DNA from 3 places in the Hydrogenophaga sp. NH-16 genome. Region 3 is predicted to be linked to each of the others. Evidence: predicted binding sites of a transcription regulator. Region 3 holds the regulator's gene; each other region holds the start of a gene.

Region 1 (4,978 bases), 2.4 Mb from region 3:
GGCCGTTTCACCGGCGACGCCGTGGCCGCGGTTCCGGTCCAGCGCCTGCTGGCCGACGTGCTGCCCGCCTGGTTCCTGCAGGACCACAACGTCGCGCTGGCCGACGAGAACAGCACGGCCGCACCCGACGACGGCCTGCACTTCACCGCCCCCATCCAGCTGCCGGGCGCCCAGCTGCGCCTGCGGGTCGCACTGACCGACAGCACACCCCCGCTGGCGCCGCGCGCCTTCTTCGCCGCGGCGCTGCTGTGCCTGCTGGGCATGCTGCTGGCGCTGCTGGCCCTGTGGCGCGACAGCGCCCGCCGCCAGCGCGCCGAGGCGCGGCTGCAGACCCAGCTGGCGCTGCGCACCGCCATGGAACGCTCGGTGACGCTGGGCCTGCGCGCCTGGGACACCCAGGGCCGCCTGCTGCACGTGAACCCGGCCTTCGCCCGCCTGGTGGGCTGGACACCGGCCGAGCTGATGGCACACACAGGACCACTCCCCTACTGGCCCGCCGACCAGGGCGACGAGTTCGAGCAGGTGCAGCGCGCCGCGCAAGCCCCCGAGGCCCTGGCCCTGCAGCTGCAGCACCGCGACGGCCAGCGGCTGGACGTGCTGGCGCACAGCGCGCCGCTGCGCCCGGCCAGCGGCGAGGTGGTGGGCTGGGTCGGCTCGGTGCTGGACGTGACCGAGCGCCGCCGCATCGAGCGCCTGGCCGCGCGCCAGCAGGAACAGCTCGAAGCCTCGGGCCGTCTGGTGGCCATGGGCGAGGTGGCGTCCACCCTGGCGCACGAGCTCAACCAGCCGCTGGGCGCGCTCAGCAGCTTCGCCACCGGCCTGCTCAACCGGGTGCGCGAGCAGCGCATCACACTCGAAGAGATCGTGCCGGTGGTCGAGCGCATGGAGCGCATGGCCGACAAGGCCGGCCGCGTGATCCAGCGCGTGAACGCCCTCGCCCGGCGCCAGGAAACCGTGCGCCTGCCGCTGGCGCTGGCCCCGTGGGCTGCGCGCGTGGCGCAGGCCGTGCCGCTGCCCGAGGGCGTGCGGCTGGAACTGGCCCTGCCTGGGAGCGACGGCCCCACCGTGCCGGCTGACGCGCTGCTGCTGGAAAACGCCCTGCACAACCTGGTGCTCAACGCCGGCGAGTGGGCCGCGCGCAGCGGCCGTACCCCGCCCACCGTGCGCGTAGGCCTGGTGACCGGCGACGGCCAGATCGGCCTGCGCGTGTGCGACAGCGGCCCCGGCGTGCCGCCCGAGCAGCGCGCCACGGTGTTCGACGCCTTCGCCAGCCACAAACCCGGCGGCATGGGCATGGGCCTGGCCATCTGCCGCTCCATCGCCGAAGCGCACCACGGCCACATCGACCTGAGCGACTGCCCCGACCTGCTCGGCGCACAATTCACGCTGTGGCTGCCCCTGAACCCCTGACCCCCCCGAACCCGCCGGTCCACATCGTGGACGACGACGCGGACTTCCGCGACGGCCTGGCCTGGCTGCTCGATTCGCGCGGCCTGCCCACCCGCGTGTGGACCGGGGGCGACGCCTTCGTGCAGGCGCTGCAGCGCGGCGAGCTGGGTGAACTGGCCCGGGCCTGCAGCGTGGTGCTGCTGGACATCCGCATGGAACCGCTCTCGGGCCTGGCCACCTTCGAGCAGCTCAAGGCCGCCCGCTGGCCCTGGCCGGTGCTCTTCCTCACCGGCCACGGCGACGTGGGCATGGCGGTGGCCGCGGTCAAGAACGGCGCCTGGGACTTCCTGGAAAAGCCGTTCCAGAACAACCAGCTGGTGGACAAGGTGGAGGCCGCCTGCCAGGCCGCCGTGCGCCTGCACACCGAGGCGCGGGAGAAGCTGCGCTTCCAGCAGGCCCTGGCCGCGCTGAGCGCGCGCGAGCGCGAGGTGCTCGACGAGCTGCTGGCCGGCCACTACAACAAGAACATCGCCGACCACCTGGGCATCGCCCAGCGCACAGTGGAGTTCCACCGCGCCAACATCTTCGACAAACTCGGCGTGGCGTCGGCGGTGGAACTGGCCCACCGCATGGGCCGGCTGATCGCCGACGACTGAGCGTCTTCCGTTTTCTGTTCCTGCATGACCGCGCCGACCGACCACGACCTGCCCCCGCTGAACGCCACCCCGCCCGGCCTGTACCGCCACTACAAGGGCGGCTGGTACGACGTGATCGACACCGTACGCTGCAGCGAAACCCTGCAGGGCATGACGCTGTACCGCGCGCTCTACGGCGGCTTCGGCCTGTGGGTGCGGCCGGCAGCCATGTTCGCCGAGCGCGGCGTGTTCGAGGGCAAGGAACAGCCGCGCTTCACCCCGCACGACCCGGCGCGGGTGCCGCTGGGCGACCTGGCCACCGCCCGCGCCCTGATCGCCCACCTGCGCGGTCGCGCGCAGCGGGAGCGCGGCACCGACCTGGACACCGCCCTGCGCCCGCCGCCCCCCGAGCCCGACAGCTGCTGCGGCCGTGGCTGCAACGGCTGTGTGTGGGAAGGCTTCTACGAGGCGATGCACCACTGGCGGGTGGATTCACTCGATCTGCTCAAGGCCTAGAACAGATCCCCCTGCCCGCGCAGCGCCGCCGGCCGGAATAGGCTCAGTTCCAGCGGCTCGCGCTCGCGGTTGAAACCGAGGCGGTCGCAGGTCTTCACGAAGCGCTGGCGGATCAGGTCGGCCCAGATGCCCTGGCCCTTCATGCGCGTGGCGAAGTCGGCGTCGTAGTCCTTGCCGCCGCGCAGGTCCTGCACCCGCGCCATCACACGCTCGGCCCGGTCGGGGTAGTGCAGGTCCAGCCACTGGCGGAACATGGGCGAGAGCTCCCAGGGCAGGCGAAGCACCTGGTAGAACGCGCGCCTCGCGCCGGCCTCCCAGGCCGCTTCGAGCACGCGCTCCATGTCGTCGTTGAGGAACGGGATCTGCGGCGAGACGCTCACGCCGGTGGGCACGCCCGCCTCGGCCAGGGTGCGGATGGTGCGCAGCCGCCGGTGCGGCGCGGCGGCGCGCGGCTCCAGCACGCGGGCCAGCTTCGCATCCAGCGTGGTGACCGTCACGTACACGGCCGCCAGACCGGCCTGCCCCATGGGCGCCAGCAGGTCCAGATCGCGCTCCACCCCGCTGCCCTTGGTCACCATGCCCACCGGGTGCTGCGCTGCGCTCAGCACCTCCAGCACCGCGCGCGTGAGCCGCAGCTCGCGCTCCACCGGCTGGTAGGCGTCGGTCACCGTGCCCACCACCAGCAGGTCGGACTGGTAGCGCGGGGCCAGCAGCTCGCGCCGCAGCAGCTCGGCGATGTTGCGCTTGGCGACGATCTTCGTTTCGAAATCGAGCCCCGGCGAGAGGTTGAGGTAGCTGTGCGTGGGCCGGGCGTAGCAGTAGACGCAGCCGTGTTCACAACCCCGGTAGGGGTTGAGGCCGAGCCGGAAGCCGATGTCGGGCGAGTCGTTGGTGGTGATCGCGCTGCGCGCCTCTTCGAACGTCACCTGGGTGGCCGGTGCCACAGCCTCCTCGCCCTCGGCCCGCTGCTCGTCCAGCGTGCCCCAGCCGTCGTCGAAGGCGGCGCGCTGATCGCGCTCGAAGCGGTGCGGCTGGCGGTGGGACACGCCGCGGCCTTTGAGGGCGTGCAGGGGAATGTGGACGTCGTTCATGGCGGTGCAGGGTCGGGATGGATACTGTACATAAATACAGTCATTTCGCAAGAGACAGGCGACGGTTTCCCGCGCTGCGGCGGTGGCCCACAATGGCCGGCAACCGCCAACACACACCGGGACACGCCATGGGCATGCGACAACTCTCCGGCCTGGACGCCACCTTCCTCTACCTGGAAACGCCGGAGATGCCGATGCACGTCGGCGCCATGCACCTGCTGGAGCTGCCGGCCGGCCACCGCGGGCGGTATGTGAACGACCTGCGGCGACACATCGCGGCCCGCCTGCCCGCCACGCCGGTGCTGCGCCGCCGGCTGTGGTGGATGCCGCTGAACATGGCCAACCCGGCCTGGGTGGATGCGGAACCCGACCTCAACGAACACATCGTCGAGATCCGGCTGCCCAGCGGCAGCGCCCGCCGCGCCGACGCGCGTACGCTGATGGAGGAACAGGTCTCGTTGCTGCACCCGGTCCTGCTGGACCGCCACCGGCCGCTGTGGAAGATGCACGTGATCGAAGGCCTTCCGCGCAGCGCCGCAGGGCGCAAGCAGGTGGGCCTCGTCACCCAGTTGCACCACGCGGCGGTCGACGGCCAGGCCGCGGTGGCGCTGGCCAATGTGCTGTTCGACCTGACGCCCGAGCCGCGCGACATCGAGATCCGCCCCTCCCGGCGCACCAGGACCTTCCGGCTCGACATGGTCGAGATGCTGCGCGGCGCGCTGAGCCACGAGGCGGTGCAGGTGGCGCGCATCGTGCGCGATCTGCCGGCCACGCTGGGCACCGTCGCCGGCACGGCCAGGAGCGTGCTCAGCGCCAAGAACCTGCTGGGCCAGGGTTCGGGCAATGTCACGCTGGCGCCCGCCACGCCGATGAACGCCACCGTGACACCCGCGCGCGCCTTCGCCGCCGCCAGCGTGCCGCTGGCCGAACTCAAGACCCTGGTGCGCGCGCACGGGGCCACGCTCAACGACGGGGTGCTCATGCTCTGCTCGTCCGCGCTGCGGACCTACCTGCAGCAGCGCGGCGCACTGCCACGCAAGAGCCTGGTGGCCGCGGTGCCGATCTCGCTGCGCGAGGCCGGCGACACCCGCGCCGACAACCAGGCCTCGATGAGCCTGGTCAGCCTGGGCACGCACCTGGCCGACCCGGCCAAGCGGCTGGCGCACATCCGCGCCGCCACCGGGGCGATGAAGTCGACCATGGGCCGCATGAAGAGCATCCTGCCCACCGACTTTCCGTCCATCGGCGTGCCCTGGCTGATCGAGGCCGCGGCCTCGCTCTACGGCAAGGCCAAAGCCGCCGAGCGCCTGCCGCAGGTGGCGAACGTGGTCATCTCCAACGTGCCCG
Region 2 (4,978 bases), 750 kb from region 3:
ACGCGTTCTCGATCGGCACCAGCCGCGCCAGCGGCCCGCTGGTGAGCACGAAACCGCCGGTGTGCTGCGACAGGTGGCGCGGAAAGCCCAGCAGCTGTTTGACCAGCGTGACGAACTGGCGCGCGGCCAGACTGTCCGGGTCCAGGCCGGCCTCGCGCAAGCGGGTGTCGACCAGACCGTCTTCGTCCCACCAGCGGTGGTCGCGCGCCAGCCGCTCCAGCAGCTCGTCGTCAAAGCCCAGGGCCTTGCCCACGTCGCGCACCGTGCTGCGCGGGCGGTAGCTGATGACGGTGGCGGTGAGCGCGGCGCGATCACGGCCGTACTTGCGGTAGAGGTACTGGATGACCTCTTCGCGCCGCTCGTGTTCGAAGTCCACGTCGATGTCGGGCGGCTCGTTGCGCTCTTTCGAGAGGAAGCGCTCGAACAGCAGCGAGGAGCGCGCCGGGTCCACCGCCGTCACGCCCAGGCAATAGCAGACCGCGCTGTTGGCGGCCGAGCCACGGCCCTGGCAGAGGATGCCTTCGCCACGCGCGAAGGCCACGATGTCGTGCACGGTGAGGAAGTAGTGCTCGTAGCCCAGCTCGGTGATGAGGGCGAGTTCGTGTTCGATCTGGTCGCGCACTTTGCCCGGCACACCCGCCGGCCAGTGCGCGGCGGCGCCGGCTTCGGTGAGCGCACGCAGATGCTGCGCCGGCGTCCGGCCTTCGGGCACCACCTCGGCCGGGTACTGGTAGCGCAGCTCGTCCAGCGACCACTTCGTGCAGCGGCCGGCAATGTGCAGAGTTTCGGCCAGCAGATCGGGCGGAAAGCTCTGTGCCAGCCGCACGCGGGTGCGCAGGTGCTGCTCGGCGTTGGGCGCGAGCGCGAAGCCGCACTCTGTCAGCGGCCGGCCGATGCGGATGGCGGTCAGCACATCCTGCAGCGGTTTGCGCGAGCGCACGTGCATGTGCACATCGCCCACCGCCACCAGCGGCACGGCCGTGAGAGCGCCGGCCTCGCGCAGGCGGTGCAGGTGGATGGCGTCGTCCAGCCGGCCCAGCTGCGTCACGCCCAGCCAGCAGCGCCCCAGGAAGGTGCCGAGCAACCAGCGCGCGGTGGCGTTGCACTGGTCTTGTGTGGTGCCGCGCGGCGGCACGGCGATGGCCAGGCAGTCGGTCAGGATCTCGGGGTTCACATCGCCGAGGCGCAGCCGGTACGTGCCTTTGTCGGCCGAGCGCCGCAGCCGCGTGATGAGCTCGCAGAGATTGCCGTAACCGTTGAGATTCGTGGCCAGCAGCAGCAGGGTGAAGTCACCGCTGGGGTCACCGTCGGCCCGCACGAGGAACTGGCTGCCCACGATGAGCGGCAGGCCGTGCTTTTTCGCGGCCACGTGTGCCCGCGCGATGCCGGCCATGGAGCATTCGTCGGTGACGGCCAGTACGGTGTAGCCCATGGCCTGGGCGCGCAGCACCAGCTCCTCGGCGTGGCTGGCGCCACGCAGGAACGTGAAGTTGGAGCAGCACAACAACTCGGCGTAATCGGGCAGGGACATGGCAACTCTTCAGGCAAACACACCGTGGAGATACCAGGCCGGTTCGTCGGCCAGCCGTGTCTGGAACACCCACAGCACCCCCGCCAGCGGCGACCGGGCGACCCAGTAGTCGCGCACCGCGTGACGGGTGTGGCCGTTGGCCTCGTCGCGGTCCCACCAGCCGCCCTCCACGCGCTGCGGGCCGAGCAGCAGCTGCAACTCGCCCTGGTAGAGCGGCCGGTGCTGGCGCACCAACAGCTTCAGCGGCCGGTCCAGCAGCAGGGTCGGCTGCGGGCCGGCGGGCGCCACCGGCCAGGTCTCGCGCGGCAGCGACTGCGCGGCCGGCTGCCAGCGGCCCATCGCCTCGGGCCGGTGGTCCTCACACAGCCGCGGCCGGACCACCCGGTCCTCGCCCAGCCGCGCCGCCAGCCGCTCCAGCACCTGGGCCATCGGCTCCCGGCCACGGGCGTCGTCGGGCAGCCACGACGCGCTCTGCGGCGCCAGCGGCACCACGCCTTCGGCCGTCAGCCGCAGATCACCCACCGGGGCGGCCAGCGCGACATGCGAGAGGTGCTCGGCCAGCAGCCGCGCGAGGTGCCCGGCCTCGCGCGTGGGCTCGGCCGTGCGCACGGTCAGCTGCCCGCCCTCGCTCACCCCGCGCGAGCGCATCGCGTCGTGCGCCCAGTGCAGGGTGAACGCCGTCACGCCGCTGTGCCGCGCCGACAGCCAGGCCGCAAGCTGCAGCAGCAGGCGGCGCGCGCCGAAGACCAGGGCTTCCGCGCTGTCTACCCGGTGCGGCAGCTCCAGCCGCGCATCGAACACCGCCGGCAGCGTGACCCAGACGTGCGTCTCGGGGGCGCGGCCGTAGGCCTGGTCCAGCGCCGCCAGCAGCGCCGCATCGAACCGCCGCGCCAGCCCCGCGCGCGGCAGCCGCCGCAGATCGCCCAGCGTGCGGCAGCCGATGCGCGCCAGGGTCGGCTGGTGCGGCCGCACGGCGCTCAGGGTCGCCATCGGCAGCGCGTCCAGCGCGCGCGCCAGCGGCGGCGACACCCCGTCCTCCACCTCCGCGCGCGCCAGCGCCAGCGCGGCCAGGGCGTTGGGTGCCCAGGCCAGGGCCACCGCCCCCAGTTCCTGCGCCCCGCCCCAGAGCCGTTCGCGCAGCGCCGCCCGCCCGCCGAACAGGCGCAGGCTGGCCGCCACCTCCAGCAACACGGCCTCTTCGGCGATGGCGACACGGGGCGTGAATTGCAGCGCCCAGACCGCCAGCGCCTGCAGCGCCGCGTCAGTGGGGGACGGCGGGTCGTCGGTGCTCGGCAGTCGGAGTGCGGACCACAGCATGGTCGGCCTCGCGAGGAACAGGGAAACGGTCGGCGGCTCCATGGCCCAGGTCCAGGTCCAGCAGCCGGGGCGGCAGCGCCGCCGACAGCCCGGCCGGCAGCGCCGGCAGCTGCAGCGTGTGCGCCAGTGGTGGGCCCTTGCGCTTGATCACGTCGACCGCCAGGGCCCAGCCGGCACCCGGACGCACCAGCAGGCGCAGGGGCGCCGCCGACGATTCGCGCGCTGAGACTGCCGGCCGGCACAGCCACACCGGGCCTTCGTGCTCACTGGCCAGCACCTGCAGGCGCCGCAGCTGCGCCGGCCGTGCCTGGGGCAGCCAGGCCAGCACCGCCCCGCAGCTGCCGGCCTTGACCAGCTGTTCGGTGGCCCAGAGGCGCTCGGCCGGGGTATCGGCCTGCAACCAGACCAGCTGCCGGGCTGTGACGCCGTGCGGCATCAGACCCGGCAGGTGCGGTGGCTGCGGCGGCCCGACCAGCGCCACCTCCCGCCCGGCGGCACAGACCCGGCCCAGCGCCGGCCCCAGCAGGCGGAACTCCAGGGCACCCGCTGGGCTCGACAACAGTTCGGTCAGCCCGAATCCGGGCCAGCCCCCGCCCGGCAAGGCTGCGTCAAGCGCCCCGAACCCGCTGGCGCAGCTGGCCGTGACCGGCCGGCCCAGCGCATCGCCGCGCCAGACGAGGGCGGACAGGCTGGCCGGCAGATCGCCGGACGGGCGGATGAACGGGGTGGGCATGGTGGCAGCAAGGATTCAAATACTGTTTTTATGTACAGTAAAAGAAATCGAACCGATTGTCCACCCCCGGATATCACGGTCATGGAACCATTCAATTAGCACTCACTCATAGAGAGTGCTAACATTTCTGCAAGACCACTGAGGAGGTTCTTCACATGTCCACCACCCTGCTCGCCCCCGCCGCCCTGCCGACCACCACGCTGGCCGTCGCCAGCCCGTGGAACCGTTCGCTGACGCTGCCGCCGCTGGGCAATCTGGATGCGTACATCTCCGCCGTCAACCGCATGCCGCTGCTGACGCTCGAAGAAGAGCAGTCGGCCGCCCGCCGCCTGCGCGACCACAACGACCTGGAAGCCGCCGGCCAGCTGGTGATGTCGCACCTGCGTCTGGTGGTGTCCATCGCCCGCCAGTACCTGGGCTACGGCCTGCCGCACGGCGACCTGATCCAGGAAGGCAACGTGGGCCTGATGAAGGCCGTCAAGCGCTTCGACCCCGACCAGGGCGTGCGCCTGGTGAGCTACGCCATCCACTGGATCAAGGCCGAGATCCACGAATACATCCTGAAGAACTGGCGCATGGTCAAGGTCGCCACGACCAAGGCCCAGCGCAAGCTGTTTTTCAACCTGCGCTCGATGAAGCAGGGCTTTCGCGCCGAGGCCGCCGAGGGCGACACCCACCGCGAAGCCCTGTCGGACAGCGAGATCGACGTGGTCGCGCGCGACCTCAAGGTCAAGCCCGAGGAAGTGCGCGAGATGGAAACCCGCCTGTCCGGCGGCGACGTGGTGCTCGACCCCTCGCCGGCCGACGATGGCGAAGAAACCTACGGCCCGATCGCCTGGCTGGCCGACGCCAACCACGAACCGACCGCGATGATCGAATCGGCCCAGCGCGACGTGCTGGCCACCGAAGGCATCGCGCAGGCCATGGGTGAGCTCGACGACCGCTCGCGCCGCATCGTGACCGAGCGCTGGCTCAAGGTGAACGACGACGGCTCGGGCGGCATGACGCTGCACGAACTGGCGGCCGAATACGGCGTGAGCGCCGAGCGCATCCGCCAGATCGAGGTCGCGGCCATGAAGAAGATGCGCAAGACCCTGGCCGAATTCGCCTGAGCCTGCGGGCTCAGCGCACGAGATCGATGCGGTCGATGGTCGGCCGCACCCCCAGCCGCGCCGGCAGGCCGATGGTGCCCACACCGGGCGTCACCAGCAGCTGCCCGGCCCTTGTGCCGTACAGCCCGTTCCACCAGGGCTGCAGGGAATTGGTCTTGCGCAGGAACCAGGGCGAAAAACCGGGAATCCAGATCTGCCCACCATGGGTGTGCCCGGCCATGGACAGGAACGCCGCGCCCTTCGGCAGCAGGGCCACGGTGTCGGGCTGGTGCACCACCACCAGCC
Region 3 (4,978 bases):
GTCTGGTGCAGCGAAAGCGGCCAAGGTGCCTGCCGACAAGCCTGCAAGGAAAGTGGCGGCCAAAGGATTGGATCTTGACCTTGATCTGGATGCCGATTCCGGGCTGGACGAACTGGGTCCGATGCGCAGTGGTTCTGGTGACAGTGGAGCGATGCCCTTGTCCACTTCCGAGCGCCGCGATTTCCGCACCAGCCACATCGGCGTGTCCCGGTCCGTTGCCACGGAAGAACTGTTCGACGTTCAGCAGCAATCGGATTTCTTCGTCTCGCTGGGCGAGTTTGACCAGGCGATCGGCATCCTCAAGACGCACTTACACGAAAGCCAGGAGCCCAGTGCGCTCGCGTATCTTGACCTCTTCAAGCTCTACCACCGGCTGGGGCGGCGCGACGAGTACGAAAAGCTGCGCGAAGAGTTCAACCACCAGTTCAATGCGAGTGCACCGCCGTTTGACCAGTACAGCGACTCCAACCGGGGGCTCGAAGCTTACGAAACTGCATTCGGGCGAATCCAGGCCCTGTGGCCTCAACCCAAGGTGCTGGATGTCATCGAGAAGTCCATCTTCAGGGATGCGGCCGATCCCGAGTCGGAGGTGTTTGATCTCGAAGCGTACCGTGAGCTCCTGCTCCTTCACGCCATCGCGAAGGATGTGATCCAGCGCGATTCGAGCACCCCTTCTTCGGACTTCCAGCACACGGCGATTCGTCCGCTGAAGGCTGCGGGGCCGAAGATGGCTGCTGTTTCATCCTCTGCGGCAGCTTCGGAACGGTTGACCGAACCGATGGATGAAATCCCGCACGCCTCCCCCCGTCTCGGCCTGGATATCGACCTGGATGCGCTGCACGATGCGTCGGCGTTCGAAGCATCGCTGCCCGACGTTGTGGTGCCGGTGGAGCCCACGGCCAGGCACGATTCATCGACGGGCACCTCTGCAGTGGAGGCCGCGGACATGGGCAACCTCATTGATTTTGAAGTTCTTGATTTCACGCCACCCGATGACGGAGAAATCCCACCGGGTAAGGACGCACAGTCCAAATAGTCAGCATGTTTGCTCAACAAAAAAAGCCAGACACGTGCTGGCTTTTTTTGTTGGCGCTGCTGAGCCTGATGGTCAGCGTCGCACTTGCAGGGCGCCAGGGTTGACGATGTTGGTGGGCGTTCCCTTGATGAAATTGACCACATTGTCGAAGGCAGCCGAGAACAAGGTCTCGTAGTTGCTGAGCTCGACGTAGCCGATGTGAGGCGTGCAGATGCAGTTCTCGAGCCTGAGCAGCGCATGCCCCTGAAGAATCGGCTCTGATTCGAAAACATCGATGGCGGCCATGCCGGGGCGCCCCCGGTTCAACGCGGTCAGCAAGGCCTCGGCCTCGATCAGTTCGGCCCTGGATGTATTGACCAGCAGAGCGGTCGGCTTCATGCGAGAAAGATCCTCCAGCGTGACACAGCCCGCGCTGCGGTCGCTGAGTCGAAGATGAAGGCTGAGCACATCCGAACGCTCAAAGAGATCTTCCCGGCTGGCTGCGACCTCAAAGCCGTCGGAAACGGCCTGCCGGCAGGACTCATCGCTACCCCAGACCAGCACCTGCATGCCGAAGGCCTTGCCGTAAGCAGCGACCAGCTTGCCGATGCGGCCATAGCTCCACAAGCCGAGTGTCTTGCCGTGAAGAACCATGCCGAGGCCGAAGTTGGCGGGCATGGACGATGACTTCAGCCCCGACTGTTGCCAGGCACCGTGCTTGAGGCTTGCGACATACTGGGGAATGCGCCGCATCGACGCCATGACCAGAGCCCATGTCAGCTCGGCGGTGGAGATCGGGGAACTTGTGCCTTCGGCCACGGCGATGCCGCGTTCGGTGCAGGCAGTGACGTCAATATGGCTGCCGATACGCCCCGTCTGCGCAATGAGCTTCAGGCGAGGCAGCTTGTCAACCAGTTGACGGGATACCGGGGTTCTTTCCCGGATCAGGACCACGATGTCGGCATCCCGCAACCGTATGGACAGTTGCCCGACCCCCTTGACCGTGTTGGTGAACACTTTGGCGGGATAGGGGTCGAGGCGCGCTGCGCAATCCAGCTTTCGGACGGCGTCCTGATAGTCGTCCAGTATCACGATGTTCATGGAGCACTATTGTGCCGCCATGAGCATTCTGTACAGACTTTGAGCTGTCAGGCGGGTTCGGTGCGGTGCTCGAGAGCGGCCAGACGGTCCAGTTCGGCGCAGACATCGGCCATGCGCCCTGAAATCACCAGGCAAGCGCTTCGATCCGGTTGGCTGGTGTGCTTCAAGCGGATGGTTGCTGTCTGTGAGGGCCGCGACACCTCGTCCATGGAAGCGCCGTGAGAGGCCGACAGCGACTGTTTCGGTTGCTTGTTGGCCAACCATCCGGCCCTGACAAACCGCTGCATCAACGTTGGCAGCGGTTTGCGGGTCTTGTTGGGACAAGGAGGTGACGGCAGCCAGTTGTCGATCAACTGCAACGGAGCGCGCCAGGTCTTGGAGGTGATGCGGATTCCCATGTGAAACTCCGGAAAGGGGTTGGACACAGGCAGGATTGGTTCGGAAGAGCCGCTCTCGCAGGGTTTGCCAAGGACAGTGTGCTGTTCTGGCAAAACGCCCGCCACCTGCGAGGGCGGCACCGACCCAGCGGGTCAGATCTGGAAGCTGTTGCGAATCAGGCCCACGGCGAGGCCTTCGATCTCGAAGGGTTCACCCGGTTGCACCACGATCGTTTTGTAGTCCGGGTTTTCCGCGTGCAGCTCGATTTGGTGGTCGCGGCGCATGAAACGCTTGACAGTCACATCGTCTCCGAGCCTGGCCACCACGATCTGCCCATTCTTCGCGTCCTTGCCGGACTGCACGGCCAGCAGGTCGCCGTCGAGGATGCCGACGTCGCGCATGGACATGCCGCGCACGCGCAGCAGGTAGTCAGGTGTGCGCTGGAACAGGCTGCGCTCGACGTGATAAGTCTGGTCGACGTGTTCCTGAGCGAGGATCGGTGAGCCGGCAGCCACCCGCCCGATCAGGGGCAGCATGAGCTGAGAAAGGCCGGGCATCGGCAGTGTAAGCTGATGAGTCCGCTGATCGTTGATGGCCTGCAGATCCCGGCTGCGAAGACGGATCCCGCGGGAGGTGCCGCTGACCAGTTCGATCATGCCTTTGCGTGCGAGCGCCTGAAGGTGCTCCTCGGCCGCATTGGCCGACTTGAATCCGAGCTCGGTGGCGATTTCTGCGCGGGTGGGTGGAGCGCCGGTGCGGGCAATGGCGTTCTGGATCAACTCCAGGATTTGCTGCTGGCGGGCCGTGAGCTTGGGCGGGAACGACTCGATCATGTCAACCTCGTGGTTAGGCGGGATGCGGCTGGACGGGCTGTTTGCACATCCAGTATCTGTATTTTTAAACAGTTTCGGAGACTTGGCAAGTGAACGACAACAACAGAGGCTTTTGCGTGATCCTGGGGACTGGCGGAACGATCGCCGGACGGGCCGCCCGGGCAGGAGATAACGTGGGATATGTGGCAGGGCAGGTTCGTGTGGAAGATCTTCTGGAGGGCGTTCCAGCGCTGCAAGGCAGTCCACTGGAGGTGGAGCAGGTGGACCAGGTGGACAGCAAGGACATGCACTTCGGTCTGTGGAAGCGGCTGTTGCTTCGGCTCTCTCACCACCTTGCACGCGACGAGGTTGCCGGCGTTGTGGTCACACACGGCACCGACACGCTGGAAGAAACTGCCTTTTTCATCCAGACGGTGCTGCAGCCCCGCAAGCCGGTGGTGTTCACCTGCGCGATGCGCCCAGCCACCGCCCTTGTGCCCGATGGCCCTCAGAACCTGCTGGATGCCGTGACCGTGGCGGGTCATCCCGAGGTCGGAGGGTGTGTGGTGGTCTGTGCGGGGCTGGTGCACGCGCCCGAGCACTTGACCAAGGTTCACAGCTACCGGGTGGATGCGTTCGATTCGGGCGATGCCGGCCCTATGGCGTGTGTGGAAGAAGGCGAGGTCCGGTGGTTCCATGCTCCTGCAAGCCGCCCGACCGCCGAGCGTTCTGAGGCACTGCTGGCGCGGGTGCTGCGGGCCGATGCGCTGCCACGCGTCCAACTGGTGACCAGCCATGCCGATGCCGACGGCTCCATCGTTCGCGCGCTGCTGCAGGCGGACCCGGCACTGCGTCCGCAGGGCATTGTGGTGGCTGCCACCGGCAACGGCACGGTTCACCAGTCGCTGGCCTCGGCCTTGTCGGAGGCCATGGCCCGTGGTGTGCGGGTGGTCAGGGCCACGCGCTGTGCCCGAGGGCGTGTGATTCCTGACACGGCCAATCCCATGCCCGACTCCGCCGGACTGCCCCCTGTGAAGGCGCGGCTGGCTCTGGCACTCTCGCTGCTGGAACCCTGACGCGCCAGCCCGTTGCAACGACAAAAAAAGAAACCCGGCAAGTTGCCGGGTTTGCAGGAGGAGTGGGAGCTGGGTCAGGCGGCCAGGGCCTGGAACGCGCGGGCTGTGATCTCATCCACCGAACCGGTGCCGCTGATGGCGCGGTACTTGGGGGCGGCGGCCGGATCTGTCCTGGCCCACTGGCTGTAGTAGTCGACCAGCGGTCGGGTCTGGGCGCTGTACACCTCCAGGCGCTTCTTGACCGTTTCTTCCTTGTCATCGTCGCGCTGGATCAGCGGTTCACCGGTGACGTCGTCCTTGCCTTCCACCTTGGGCGGGTTGAATTTCACGTGGTAGGTGCGCCCTGAGGCGGGGTGTGAGCGGCGGCCGCTCATGCGTTCGATGATGGCGTCGAACGGCACGTCGATTTCCAGCACGTAGTCCAGCTTCACGCCGGCCGCTTTCATAGCGTCGGCCTGCGGGATGGTGCGCGGGAAGCCATCGAACAGGAAGCCGCTTGCGCAGTCGGGCTGGGCAATGCGTTCCTTGACGAGGTTGATGATCAGGTCGTCACTCACCAGGCCACCGGCGTCCATGACCGCCTTGGCCTGCATGCC

The links. The regulator LexA, encoded in region 3, represses DNA repair genes until DNA is damaged. The targets are predictions, from matches to a motif close to ACTGTATNNNNATACAGT.
Region 1: DD542_RS01415 (PA0069 family radical SAM protein) is a predicted target of LexA. The motif match lies at 3,655-3,672, and genes of this name have one in related genera.
Region 2: imuA (translesion DNA synthesis-associated protein ImuA) is a predicted target of LexA. The motif match lies at 3,603-3,620, and genes of this name have one in related genera.

Annotation. Positions count from the first base shown of each region.
Region 1 covers NZ_CP029344.1:293,187-298,164, forward strand. The annotation lists gene DD542_RS01400 (ATP-binding protein) at 1-1,410, shown strand, start outside; gene DD542_RS01405 (response regulator) at 1,389-2,045, shown strand; partial or broken gene DD542_RS23820 (DUF1653 domain-containing protein) at 2,070-2,300, shown strand; gene DD542_RS23825 (oxidoreductase-like domain-containing protein) at 2,355-2,540, shown strand; gene DD542_RS01415 (PA0069 family radical SAM protein) at 2,537-3,631, opposite strand; gene DD542_RS01420 (wax ester/triacylglycerol synthase family O-acyltransferase) at 3,766-4,978, shown strand, end outside.
Region 2 covers NZ_CP029344.1:1,933,053-1,938,030, reverse strand. The annotation lists gene DD542_RS09405 (error-prone DNA polymerase) at 1-1,531, opposite strand, end outside; gene DD542_RS09400 (DNA polymerase Y family protein) at 1,541-2,848, opposite strand; gene imuA (translesion DNA synthesis-associated protein ImuA) at 2,793-3,581, opposite strand; gene rpoH (RNA polymerase sigma factor RpoH) at 3,737-4,693, shown strand; gene DD542_RS09385 (metallophosphoesterase) at 4,704-4,978, opposite strand, start outside.
Region 3 covers NZ_CP029344.1:2,684,967-2,689,944, forward strand. The annotation lists gene DD542_RS12985 (hypothetical protein) at 1-1,036, shown strand, start outside; gene DD542_RS12990 (D-2-hydroxyacid dehydrogenase family protein) at 1,109-2,116, opposite strand; gene DD542_RS12995 (hypothetical protein) at 2,164-2,514, opposite strand; gene lexA (transcriptional repressor LexA) at 2,647-3,327, opposite strand; gene DD542_RS13005 (asparaginase) at 3,444-4,382, shown strand; gene adk (adenylate kinase) at 4,457-4,978, opposite strand, start outside.